2 regions of the Planococcus sp. ANT_H30 genome follow, and region 1 is predicted to be linked to the other one. Evidence: predicted binding sites of a transcription regulator. Region 1 holds the regulator's gene; the other holds the start of a gene.
What was found. The regulator NrdR, encoded in region 1, represses ribonucleotide reductase genes. The targets are predictions, from matches to a motif close to AACACNATATATNGTGTT.
Positions count from the first base shown of each region.

Region 2: a site for NrdR is predicted at 3,147-3,164, ahead of FQ085_RS06400 (vitamin B12-dependent ribonucleotide reductase). Genes of this name have one in related genera too.

Region 1 is NZ_VOBJ01000002.1:350,681-357,746, forward strand. Features, by position in the region: gene infC (translation initiation factor IF-3) at 1-125, opposite strand, end outside; ribosomal protein L20 leader region at 209-349, opposite strand; gene thrS (threonine--tRNA ligase) at 407-2,335, opposite strand; T-box leader at 2,555-2,792, opposite strand; gene dnaI (primosomal protein DnaI) at 2,855-3,790, opposite strand; gene FQ085_RS07670 (replication initiation and membrane attachment family protein) at 3,791-5,161, opposite strand; gene nrdR (transcriptional regulator NrdR) at 5,173-5,649, opposite strand; gene speD (adenosylmethionine decarboxylase) at 5,764-6,147, opposite strand; gene FQ085_RS07685 (glyceraldehyde-3-phosphate dehydrogenase) at 6,464-7,066, opposite strand, start outside.
Region 2 is NZ_VOBJ01000002.1:110,967-118,032, forward strand. Features, by position in the region: gene aroQ (type II 3-dehydroquinate dehydratase) at 1-120, opposite strand, end outside; gene FQ085_RS06400 (vitamin B12-dependent ribonucleotide reductase) at 552-3,113, opposite strand; gene FQ085_RS06405 (lipoate--protein ligase family protein) at 3,300-4,079, opposite strand; gene FQ085_RS06410 (rhodanese-like domain-containing protein) at 4,236-4,619, shown strand; gene FQ085_RS06415 (hypothetical protein) at 4,824-5,006, shown strand; gene gcvPB (aminomethyl-transferring glycine dehydrogenase subunit GcvPB) at 5,258-6,721, opposite strand; gene gcvPA (aminomethyl-transferring glycine dehydrogenase subunit GcvPA) at 6,714-7,066, opposite strand, start outside.

The DNA of each region.
Region 1 (7,066 bases):
ACAAGATCCAAGTTGACACGAGCTGCAATTTCAAGTGCTTCGATACGTGTTTTGATGCCAAGTTGTTCACCGTTTTGATCAATAACTCGCAACTCACGTGCACGAATACCGTCATTTACATTAATGTCTTTGCTAATAGTAATCCACCTCCGGATAGTGTCGCGAATAGCTTAAATGTGTGAACCGGCCGAACCGGTTTACAGGGTTCCGATCAAAACAAAAGCGGATGGACCAATGAGGTCCACCCGCAAATATGACAACACGCGTCTTTCTGCGTGTAAAAGTCAATCGTGTATACCTGCCAACAATCGGTCGATCAGGTGAGAAGCGGGTGCTCCTGCTTGCACATATAAGTATTCTATAACCTTATTCATAATATCACGCGTTGTAAAAGAAGTCAAGTTGTTTAACGAATTTCACTTTGAACCAGTTTAACAAAATCTTCAAACGGCATACTTTCAGATTTTTGTTCGCCGTATTTACGAACATTCACCGAGCCATCTTCTAGTTCTTTATCTCCGATCACAAGCATATACGGTACTTTTTGCATTTGTGCTTCACGAATCTTGTAGCCTAATTTTTCATCGCGCTCATCGATATCTACACGAATTTTATGCGACTGCAGTTTTTCTTGAAGTTCTTTTGTATAAGTACTATGAGCGTCAAGCGATACTGGAATCATTTCCACTTGGACAGGTGCCAGCCACGTTGGGAAAGCTCCTTTGTATTCTTCGATTAAGAATGCAACAAAACGTTCCATTGTTGACACGACTCCGCGGTGAATAACGACCGGACGATGCTGTTTGCCATCTTCTCCGACATAAGACAAGTCAAAGCGTTCTGGCAAAAGGAAATCTAGTTGGACAGTTGACAAAGTTTCTTGTTTACCAAGAGCTGTCTTCACTTGAACGTCTACTTTCGGTCCGTAAAATGCCGCTTCGCCTTCTACTTCCTCATAGTCAATCTCCATTTCATCCATTGCTTCTTTTAACATCGCTTGTGCACGATTCCACATGGCATCATCATCAAAGTATTTTTCTTTATCTGCTGGGTCGCGATAAGACAAACGGAATGAATAATCTTTGATATCAAAATCTTTGTAAACTTCAACAATCAAGTTGACGACTTGTTTGAACTCTTCTTTGATTTGGTCTGGGCGTACGAAAAGATGCGCATCATTCAACGTCATTCCGCGAACGCGTTGAAGACCCGACAATGCACCTGACATTTCGTAGCGGTGCATCAACCCAAGTTCAGCAATACGAATTGGCAACTGACGATACGAGTGAATACCTTGTTTGAAAATCATCATATGATGCGGGCAATTCATTGGACGCAATACCAATTCCTCATTGTCCATTTTCATCACTGGGAACATATCGTCTTGGTAATGATCCCAATGTCCGCTTGTTTTGTATAACTCCACGCTACCCATTACAGGCGTATACACGTGATCGTAGCCTAAGCGCTCTTCTTTATCGACAATGTAACGCTCGATAATGCGGCGGATTGTTGCGCCTTTTGGCAACCACATCGGCAAGCCTTGACCGACCTTTTGAGAGTTCATGAACAAATTCAATTCTTTCCCGATTTTACGGTGATCACGTTCTTTTGCTTCTTCTAGCATTTCAAGATGCGCTTTTAAATCTTCTTTTTTGAAAAAGGCAGTTCCGTAAATACGCTGAAGCATTTTGTTGTCGCTGTTCCCTCTCCAATATGCTCCGGCCACACTTAATAACTTAAACTCTTTTAATTTACCTGTTGATGGTACATGAACACCTCGGCAAAGATCGAAAAAATCACCTTGCTCATAGATAGATACTTGATCATCTTCAGGAATGGCTTCAAGAAGTTCTAATTTGTACGGATCTTCAATCGCTGCAAATCGTTCTTGTGCTTTTGCACGAGTCACGTCATGACGAATAATTTCAACATTTTCATTGATGATTTGCTTCATTTCTTTTTCAATCAATGGCAAATCCTCTGAAGTAATTGCTGACTCTGTATCGATATCATAATAAAAACCGTTTTCAATAACCGGTCCCACACCGAGCTTCGCATCTGGGTACATCCGCTTGATCGCTTGTGCCAATAAATGTGCTGTGCTGTGGCGCAATACTTCTAGACCTTCATCAGATTCTGGTGTGATGATTGCAATATCCCCATCTTCTTTTAAAGGTGCACGTAAATCGACTAATTTATCGCCCATTTTACCAGCCAATGCTTTTTTCCGTAATCCTGGGCTAATTGATTGAGCAATTTCCTCAGTAGTTACGCCTTGTTCAAACTCTTTTACTGCTCCGTCTGGGAATTTCAGTTGAATCATGTTTGCCATGTCAATCTCTCCTTTTAGTTAACTCTGGTCGAAATGTCTAAACCACAGGGTCTGGTAGACATTTCTTTATTCTTGTCTAGCTGCAATGGCCTGCTCCTCGGGTCATAAACTGTCCTTCCTGTGCGGCAAAAGCGCCGCTTCGGAAGTCCACCTTATGCCCGTCAGAGCAAAACGGCCATCTCCGCTTTTCTTTTTTTCCACAGAAAAAAGCCCCATCCCAAAAGGGACGAAGCTTTAGCTCGCGGTTCCACCCTTCTTCTATTTTGAACAGCTGAAACCATTCAAAATGAAGCTCTGCATCGGCTAACGGGCCGGTACCGTCAGCTGCTACTAAAAAACTGTTCACAGCTGCTGCTCAAAGGGGGTAAGCGAAAAAACGATACTTAAGAAGCTCACAGCCTATGCTTCTCTCTCTGAAAGTCGTAAATTCCGCTCATGTCCTTGTCAAGGCATGTAAAATCTTGGTTCGATTGTTATTACTATAAACCGAATTGTTCCAAAAGGCAATAGTTCTCGCACTTAATTTCTTCGATTGCGTCCATCAAGTTTAACTGGACTCGTTAATGCACGAATTCGTTCCATAATGCGCGCCGCTTTTAAATCTTCTTTTTCTCCGCGCTGCGAATAGGTTAAATGGTACTCCAGCTCGGTATAGCTAAAGTTTGACGACATAAATGTTGGCAGTTTTTCAGACATCCGGTAATGGAGAATTGTTCCAAGTACCTCGTCTCGTGTCCAGCTTGACATTGCTTCAGCTCCAATGTCATCTAGCATCAAGACGTCTGCTTTTTTCACATAATCCACTTTTTCCTGCAATGTTTGATCACCAATCGCCTGTTTCATTTCTCGCATAAATTCTGGAACGAACACCAACACAGATTTCACATTGATCTCAGCCAGTTCATTGGCCACTGCGCTCAATAAGTACGATTTCCCAATACCGAATTGTCCATAAAGATACAATCCTTTCTCAGGTAAATTGTCAGGACCCGTTGCTTGATCGAGGAAATCACCAACCGCTCGAAACGCTTCCATGCGACTGTCATCTAATTCAAAGCCGTCCAGTGTCGCTTGCATCACTTCTTTTGGCATATACATGCTATGGATTAAAGAAGATGCATGGCGTTTGTTGTCGTGAATATCCTTTGAGCGACATTTTGTATACGAAATCCCGATAGTTCCACGTTCTAATACAAGATTCGGCTCAAAACCTTTTAAATGATTAATACAGCCATCCAAGCTAGGGCATTTGTTGCAATCATGGGATTGGTCGATGTATTCGTATAACTTGTGAAGCCCTCTATCAATAGTAGGTGCGTCAATTTCATCTGCATGATTTTCCAAGAATTTTTGAACTCCTGCATGCGCCAATACTTCTTTACGCATTTCACCATAACGCTCAGAAAAAGCAGGGGCATTGACTACACGTTTTAAGGTTTCGCTAATCGGTTCCATTTAACCACCTTTTCCTTTCTTCAGCGCAAGTTTCGCAAGAAGTTTTTGTTTTTCTACTTCTAAGCTTTCGTTTCTTGGCTCTGCTTTAGCAACAGGTACATCGTCTTTTTTATGGAACCATTCCGGCAATCGTTCTTCACGCAGCGGCTTTTGATTGCCTGTGAATGGTTTGGCGATAGTCGTTAGCGAGCCTTCAGACTTCCACTTCATATACTGCGTGTGCTCGACACGGGCAATTTCCATTGCATCTTTTGCGGTTGTAATATTCTTGCGTAGCCAGTGCGAAGCGATTTTCTCCACATATGCTTTGGTTAGCTTCATATCGGTTCGTAGCAACACATAGTGAAGCAATACATTTACAACCGCTGTCTCCATCTTGTGGAAAGTGACTAATTGGTTTGCTAGTTCCACATCTGACGGCAACGGTTCGTGACCATCCGCAATATCTCTCAGTACTTGGATAGGAGCTGCAGTCTCTAAATAAACCAATAACTCATCTTCTTTTGTTTTTGACGTTTCGTCTGTTGCTTCAACAGGTTCTGTTGCTTTATGTACAGGAACCAGTTGCGGCGCTGTAGTGGACACTTTCATTTTGTAATGCTCGGTTGCTGCTTTTTTTAAAAGATCAGTCGTCAATTTGTAATTGTCATCAATCGCCATTAAGACAACTGTTTGCATTTCAAGCGGGTCCCAACTATACAAAAAAGCCAATTTGGCAATATAGGCTTTTATGCTGCCCGTTAATACACGTTTGGGAACTAATTGCTCGGAAAGCCCTTGTTGCAATAAACCAAAGTCAAAATCTGATTCCGTGCTGTATCCCCCATTTTTTCGTTCTTGTAAATCTTTTTTCTTAGCGGGATAGCCTGCTTTGGCATGAACTGGTTGAAAAATATCGGTAAAGGTTCTTGACACTTCTTCGTAATCAGTCGGAATCTCCGTTTCGATGGCAAAACGTTTACGAACTTTTCGGTAAGACGTTTCACCAATTTTACTAAATAAAAACATAGACAATAACGGATCCATAAAAAACGTTTTTGGATCGAGTGGCGGACACAGTTCATAGATGAAAGAACGCTCACTGCTTTGATTTTTATACGTTCTAAGCAATCCAATTGCTTCTAACTGGATTCTAGCGTCAAATATTTTCGAAATAGAATTCCCCAACATATTCATCAATGTATAATGACTCGACTCTTCACTAGTCGCTTCTCCTTCAGCCCATAAAGTTAAATACAATGCAATGGCTTCCGCACCAATCATAGGTTGATAGAGCAATGTTAGAAGTTGCCGATCGTAATTTGAAAACGGATAAGGTAAGCGAATTCGAAATGGATCAGCAGGCTGCAACTCTTTATAATATGCAGTCATAAGTCACCGCCTTAATCGATTTTCTTGTCTTCCGGAGTTTTATTTAGCAAATCCTTGAGTTCATCAATAAAAACAGTGATGTCTTTAAATTGGCGATACACTGAAGCAAAGCGAACATATGCTACTTCGTCGATTGTTGCTAGTCGATTCATGACCAATTCTCCGACTTCTTCAGATTTCACTTCTGGGTTACCCGCACGGCGAAGGTCTTTCTCAATCGTAAAGACGACTTCTTCTAACACTTCTAGAGATACCGGCCGTTTTTCACATGCGCGAATAACGCCACGCAAAACTTTTTCACGGCTGAACTCTTCACGCGAGCCATCTTTTTTGACAACAATCAGTGGCATTTCTTCCACTTTTTCAAATGTCGTAAAGCGATAACCGCAAGACTCACATTCTCTTCGCCTTCTGATGGATTTCATTTCGTCTATTGGCCGCGAATCGACAACACGTGTGCCGTTATGTTGGCAAGCTGGACATTTCATTTTTACATCTCCCTAACTTCTCTATCTCGTGTATCTAGTATAACAAAAAATCATTGAAAAAATAGAAAAAGCAGAGGATTTCATCCCCTGCTTACGTGTTTTTGGTTAAATGGATTATGCTGTTACTGAAACTTTGGATTTCTCAACACTTACTGGTCCCATACCGCGTGGTATTTCTACAAGTTCGCGTGATGTTGAACCTAGTGCGTCTGCGATATATTCCGCTGCAATAGTCGGATCTAAATCGCCGCAAGTGTAAACATCTACACTCGCATAGCCGTGTTCTGGAAAACTGTGAATAGTTAAGTGAGATTCTGAGATAATCACAACTCCGCTAACACCTTGTGGTGCGAATTTATGAAAAGCTACCTCTCTTACTTCAGCTCCAGATTTGAGTGCTGCATCAACAAAAGTTTGTTCGATAAAATCCATATCGTTTAATTTGTCAAAATCACACTGCCAAAGTTCTGCAATTACGTGACGTCCCATCGTTTCCATGGTTCGTTTTCCCCCTTTGATATCATTTTGGTTTTTGCGCAAAATATTCAAAGTTGACTACCACGGGGGAAAGTTAGTCCAAAGAGGTCCTAACCCTTTAAGCAGTCATGTGAATAAAAATCTTACGCTCCTAATTCCGAGTTACATGATGGAAATTCAGAAGTGGTAGCCATTTTTCAACTACGATTCATAGTATAAAACGTATTTATCGCAAATGCAATAATAATATCTTATTGATTCAGAATTTTTACGATCACATAGGCAGAGAAAAACCCTGTTTCTCTTTTAAAAAAACTAGAGAACAGGGCATTCAGGCTTATTTAGAAACAAGAACCATCGCATTGGCAACTTTTTTAGTCAAGTCGATTACACGTGCTGAATAGCCCCACTCGTTATCGTACCATGCCAAAACTTTTACTTTGCGATCGCCAATAACCATCGTCGATAATCCATCAACAATTGCCGAATCTGAATTGCTATTAAAATCAACAGAAACCAATGGTTCCATCGTCAAGCTCAAAATTCCTTCTAAGCTATTTTCAGAAGCTTCCTTGAAAGCTCTATTAACTTCTTCAATTGTCACTGCTGTGTTCAAGTCAACAACTAAATCGACTAAGGATACATTTGGAGTTGGCACTCGTAATGCCATACCATGAAGTTTCCCTTCCATCTCAGGCAACACCAATGATAGCGCTTTCGCAGCACCCGTAGAAGTTGGAATAATGGATTGTGCACAAGCACGCGCGCGCCGAAGATCTTTGTGCGGGTTATCTAAGTTCTGCTGGTCGTTTGTGTAAGAATGGATGGTCGTCATCAAGCCATTTTCAATTCCAAATGTATCATTCAGCACTTTTACAACAGGCGCTAGACAATTGGTCGTACAGCTAGCGTTGGAAATGATATCATGCTTATCAATGTC
Region 2 (7,066 bases), 240 kb from region 1:
CTGGTTAGAAAATTCCACTAATTCTTGCTCTAACTCTTCTAGCGTAAACGTTCCATAAGCTTCTTTCTCTCTCTTGCCCAAACGATTTAAGTTAGGACCGTTCAAGATCAGCACGCGCATTCAACTTTCCCCTCCCCTTATACATTCTTAATTATTTTAACATATCGGAACAATCGAGCAACTATTTAGAAAAGCTCAAGCACCCGTGTAAGTCCGACGGGCATAAGACAGACCAGCAGAGCGGCGTTCTTTGCCGCACAGCTGGGTTGGCTTATGACCCTAGGACTTGGGTGCTTGAGCTAGACAATAAAAGAAAAGCTCAAGCACCCGTGTAAGTCTGACGGGCATAAGACAGACCAGCAGAGCGGCGTTCTCTGCCGCACAGCTGGGTTGGCTTATGACCCTAGGACTTGGGTGCTTGAGCTAGACAATAAAAGAAAAGCGAAAGCCCCTGCATAGAACCGACGGGCTTAAGACGACTTGCCGAAGCGGTGTTTTGGTACAGAATATAAAAAAACGCGGTAGCTTGTTAGCCACCGCGTTCATTATTTTTACAATCCACATTTAAGTTGAGCGTTACAGTTGGTGCATGTATTGCAGCCACCCATTTCTTCTACTGTTCCTTTTCGGCAAACTGGACATGTATCGCCCACTTCAGAACCGATAGTAACGTTAGTTGAACGGAGATCCTGGATGGTATCGATTAAAACGATCGGACGCTTGCCAGTTTCTTCTGGTTGTTGCTCTTCTTCAAAGTTATTGTCTTCAGCTTTTAATGTTAAAACTTGTGAATCACGGCTGCCATCAACATAGACCGTACCGCCTTTTGCTCCACCTTTATACAAACGCTCATAAACGCCTTCTACTTGTTCTACTGTGTAACCGCGTGGTGCGTTGACAGTTTTTGAGATAGACGAATCAATCCAGCGTTGAATAATGCATTGAACATCAGCATGCGCTTCTGGAGCCAAGTCCATTGACGTTACAAATGCTTTTGGAAGGTTTTCTTCGCTTACTTCAGGATTATTTTTCAAATATTCTCCAACGATATCAGCTTTGACTTCAATAAATTTACCAAGTCGGCCGCTACGGTAGTAAGTAAATGAATAATAAGGCTCAAGTCCCGTTGAAACACCAACCATCGTTCCTGTAGACCCTGTTGGCGCAACCGTCAACAGATGTGAATTACGTATACCTTTTTCAAGAATTGCTTCGCGAACATGTTCTGGCATACCTTGCATAAAGCCAGTTTCAGTAAATGCTTTGCGAAGTGCTGCTGTCTCTTCGTCCGTCTTACCAACTAGGAAGGGGAAACTACCGCGTTCTGCTGCTAAGTTTGTCGATACTTCATATGCCGCTGTAGCAATAGTTTCGAAGATTTCATCAACAAGTTTATTGCCTTCTGGTGATCCGTATTCTTTATCGCAATAAATTAGCAAATCTGCTAATCCCATAACGCCAAGACCTACACGGCGCTCACCAAGTGCTTGTACTTGGTTTTCTTCGAGGAAGTATGGCGTTGCGTCAATAACATTATCTTGCATGCGGACACCGACGCGAACTGTTTCTTTCAAGCTTTCAAAATCAACCATTTTCGTTTTTGGATCTGCAAATTGCGCCAAATTGACCGCAGCCAAGTTACAAACCGAATAAGGTGCTAACGGCTGTTCACCACAAGGATTTGTCGCAACAACTTTTTGACCGTATGCTGCAGCATTGGTTTTTTCATTGGCATTATCAATAAAGAAAATACCTGGTTCAGCTGAATATGTCGCACAAATATTGATCAAGTTCCATAGCTCACGAGCTTTCATCGTACGGTAAACGCGGACACCATGGCCCATACTTTCCCATTCACGAACGTCGCCCACTTCTTGCCATTTCTCATTATAAATCGCCATTTCTTCTTTTGAGTACGACTCGACTGCTGGGAAACGCAAATCAAAATCTGCATCATTTTCGACAGCTGTCATGAAATCACTCGTTAGCGTAACGGAAATATTTGCACCGGTTAAGAATTCTTCATTATGAACAGAGTACGTTCCACCGTCACGTAACTTCGTGTCGGCATCACGCATGATTTTTTCATTAAATCCGCCCATGCCAGGAATTGTGCGGTAGTTCAGAATTCCTTGGAACATCGCTTCTTCTTGGGCTGTTAACGGTTTGAATTTCAATTTATCATGAGCCAGTTTTTTAATCGTCTCATCTTGCGTGTTTTCGATCAAATAACGCAAAATACGAGGGTTTTGCATTTTTGAAATGATAAATTCCGCAATATCTGGATGCCAGTCTGCAAGCATAATCATTTGCGCACCGCGACGTGATCCACCTTGTTCAACAAGATGGGTTAATTTCGCGATATCATCTAACCAAGATACAGAACCTGATGATTTGCCGTTAACTCCACGTGCTAATGTATTCCGTGGACGAAGAGTCGAACCGTTCGTACCAACACCGCCACCGCGGCTCATAATTTCCATCACTTGTTTACGGTGATCCGAAATACCTTCGCGTGAATCCGCAACAAACGGCATTACGTAACAATTGAAATACGTTACATCTGTATCCGCTCCTGCTCCGTAAAGAACACGTCCAGCTGGAATGAATTTCAAGCTAACCAATTGCTGATAAAATTTCTCAAACCATTCTTGACGTTTTTCAGAAGTTGTTTCTACTGAGGCAAGACCTGTTGCATTGCGTTTCGCAATTTGCTCGTAGTACACTTCCATTGGCTTTTCAATCACGTCGATCGGACGATTGACAATGCCTGCTACTTGTTCTTCTGGATTGTCGATTGCACTTCTGTAATCTTCCTCAATCCAAACTTTCGCTTTGTTCGTAGTTTTATCAATCGAAACGATGTAACCTAGCCCACGAGCTGGGAATTTCGGATCTTCTTTAACAGTTAATACAACAAAATCTCCCGCTTTGAGCGTTTTTTTCTCTGTATCTTTGAAAGAGTAACGATCAATCATAACAAGACGCGAGACACCTTTGTGCGTTAACTTCATATCTGAAGTGATGGCATGTACTTGCGGAAAGGTTTTGATATCTTCGTTTAAAGCTGATGCATTTAATGAATACTGGGATTGTTGTGTGGCGGAAACCATTTGACAATTCCTCCTTTATGTTATATGGAGTCGGATACTATATATAGTATTACTTCGATTCCCATCATACTACATGTTGAAACTTATTTTCAATAACAAGTTTTTTTTATAGAATTCTGTTAGTTTATAAAGCTATATTTACCAAGGTTTCGAGCTTTTAAATTCGGTAAAATGAGCCAAAAGACCTCACACTCGGAAATTCCACTCGTGATTCGCGTATTTTTTTTCCTCTAAAGCCTTGACTTCTGCTAATTGTTGCTCAGTCAACACATAGGGCTCTAAATCGATAGACAAAGCTTGCTCAAACCCTTTTTTAAAGGCAGCAATGCATTCTTCAGCAGTTGCTGGCGTTTTTCGTAGTGAATTAATCGACACTGCTTTTTCAGGTATCTTCATGCGCATGCGCTCTTTTGCTTCTTCACTCGGAAATTTGAAAACAGATAACAGTTTCTCGGCATCCAAATCAATTAAAATCGCACCATGCTGTAGAATAACACCTTTTTGACGTGTTTGTGCACTTCCTGCCACTTTTTTACCTTCGACGACCATCTCATACCAGCTCGGCGTATCAAAACAAACTGCAGATTTTGGTTTTTTTAAGTCAGCGCGCTTCTCAGCTGTATCCGGTACCGAAAAATAAGCATCGAGCCCTAAGTTTTTAAAGCCTTCCAATAACCCTTCGCTCAGTACACGATAAGCTTCTGTAACAGTTTCTGGCATCTGTGGATAATCTTCGCTGACGATGATACTGTATGTAAGTTCATGTTCATGAAGTACACCTCTGCCCCCTGTTGGACGGCGCACAAAACCAAGTCCTAATCGGTTAACAACATCCATATCAATTTCCTTTTCTACTTTTTGAAAGTAACCAATTGAAAGAGCTGCCGGTTGCCAACCATAAAAACGAATGATCGGCGGAATAAGCCCTTCACTATGCCAAGTCAGCAAGGATTCATCGAGCGCCATATTAAAAGAAGGGGTGCCCGCACCTGAATTTATAAAAACCCATTTCGGATAATTCACAAGATCGCCTCCTATTTCCGATAATTAGTGTAACATTGGCATTGAATATCCGTCATCTCTTCTCTTATAATAAAAGAAGAGTAGAAAGGGGCAAGACCATTGGAATTTTTGTATATTACGATCGCAATACTGTTAGCCATCATCATTTACGCGGTGATTACTTATTTTCGCATTAAAAAAACTGTCACTAACTTGACACAGGAACAGTTTATTGAAGGCTACCGCAAAGCTCAATTAATCGACGTGCGCGAGCCAAAAGATTTTGCAGCAGGTCATATCCTTGGAGCTCGCAATATTCCGCAATCACAATTGCGCCAGCGTTATAAGGAAATTCGCGAAGACAAGCCGGTCTACTTATACGACCAGAACGGAGCTCGCAGCGGACGGGTCGCCATTTTCCTAAAGAAAAAAGGCTATAACCAATTGTTCCAATTGCAAGGCGGATTCAAACAATGGACTGGCAAAATAAAAGCCAAAGTCTAATCATTAAAAAGGCCTTCCACGTCGCTGGAAGGCCTTTTTATATTTATTACAGGTATTGACGAGGATATGCTGTGAAAGCAGCTCACCCATCGGCCAGGCAATTATTTAAGGGATTGTACCTTATATAGTCAGAAGCAAAGAAAGGGATGACTCCTAAGTCTCTGCCGGTTTTTAAAATCACCTTCGGATATGATGAGTATTACGGTGCTAATTGCGACCGCTATTCCAAACGTTACGAAACAATCATCAGCAGTAGATGAAAAAGGGTGCGAAGCATTTGTGCAGATGGTTCAAGGGCAAGTTGAATCCTATCAACTGGACTTAAAGGTGATTTCGACTTTGCTGGATTTTTTAGATGAGATCTCCAGAATTGACGATTGCTTTTGATAGGACCGAAGGCACTTTCTACGTTGATTTTACATTTGTCATCAATCTATCTGAAAGTGCTACTTTTTCTTCCATTTTATAGAAATGAACGCTTTTTTTCTTTTTAGAGTCAACATGGCTAATGACAATGCAAACGGTTCGACTGGGTGAGACAACAAACGGCTGACACACTGTTCTTCAGCAGGAAAAAGGGGGTGTACTCAAAAAGTCGTTTTTCATGACCTTTTAAGACACCCCCTTCTTTTTAAAATTTACTCGACTTTCGTGTAGCGAAGCACAGGATGACGTGCTGCTTTTGTCTCGTCCAAACGATTGATCACCGTCGTATGTGGTGCATTTTGAACGATTTCTGGATTTTCTTCTACTTCTTTCGCAATTTGAATCATCGCGTCTATAAAAGCATCCAATGTTTCTTTCGATTCTGTTTCGGTTGGTTCGATCATCATGCCTTCTTCAACATTTAACGGGAAGTAGATTGTTGGTGGGTGATAGCCAAAGTCAAGTAAGCGTTTCGCCATATCCAATGTGCGAACACCCAGTTTCTTTTGACGACGACCACTTAAAACAAATTCATGCTTGCAATGACGGTCGTATGGCAAATCAAAATGCGGCTGCAATCTGCGCATCATGTAGTTGGCATTTAATACCGCGTATTCTGTTACAGCCTTCAGGCCGTCTGGTCCCATAGAACGAATATACGTATAAGCACGCACATTGATTCCGAAATTTCCGTAGAACGGCTTAACACGGCCGATTGAATCTGGACGGTCATAATCGAACGTATAAGCGTCGTCTTTTTTCACTAATACTGGTTTTGGTAAGTATGGCAACAAGTCATTTTTCACACCAACTGGGCCAGATCCAGGTCCACCACCACCGTGGGGTCCTGTGAAGGTTTTGTGTAAATTCAAGTGAACCACGTCAAAGCCCATGTCTCCTGGACGTGCTTTTGACATAACTGCATTCAAGTTAGCGCCGTCATAATAAAGCTTACCGCCGACTTCGTGAATAATAGCTGCCATTTCCAAAATCTGTTCTTCAAACAAGCCAAGCGTATTCGGATTTGTCAGCATCAATGCCGCTGTGTCATCTCCAACAACGCGCTTCAAGTCTTCCAAATCTACGAGACCTTTATCACTAGATTTTACCGTTACGGTTTCGAATCCGGCAACAGTTGCTGACGCCGGGTTTGTGCCGTGCGCTGAATCTGGAACAATAACTTTTGTGCGTTTAAAATCCCCACGTGCTTCGTGATAAGCCCGAATCATCATTAATCCTGTCCACTCACCATGCGCACCTGCAGCAGGCTGCAAAGTAACTTCATCCATACCCGTAATTTCTTTTAGATGCTCTTGAAGATCAAACATCAACGCAAGAGCACCTTGAACAGTTTTCTCATCTTGTAATGGATGAATATTAGCAAATCCTGGGTAACGAGCGACAGTTTCGTTGATTTTCGGATTGTATTTCATTGTGCAAGATCCTAGTGGATAAAATCCAGAATCCACCCCGTGGTTACGGTTCGATAGCGCTGTATAGTGACGCATAATATCCAGTTCTGACACTTCCGGTAGTTCTGCTGCTTGTGTCCGAATTAAATCGTTCGGTAATAATTCGCTCAAGTCAATTTCAGGTACATCAAGTGTTGGCAAGCTATAACCAACGCGGCCTTCTTTAGTCAGTTCAAAAATTAACGCCTGGTTATCTTTATGCATGAGTAGCCCCCGCTTCCTTCACTTTTGCAGCAATTTCCTGTACGAATGCATCAATCTCTTCTTTAGTTCGTTGTTCCGTAACCGCAACTAGCATATGATCTTGAAATTCATCAAAGCTGAGCCCAAGGTCATAGCCTCCGATCATGCCTTTTTCAAATAAGCGGTCATTTAACTGCTTAACAGGTTCTTCAGTTTTAACAACGACTTCGTTAAAGTGTGCGCCTTCAAATGCAATTTCAAGACCTGCTTTTTTCAATTGTTGTTTCATATAATGTGTCTTTGTGATATTTTGTTTTGCAATTTCTTGCGTCCCCACTTTGCCAAGTGCGGTCATAGCAACAGAAG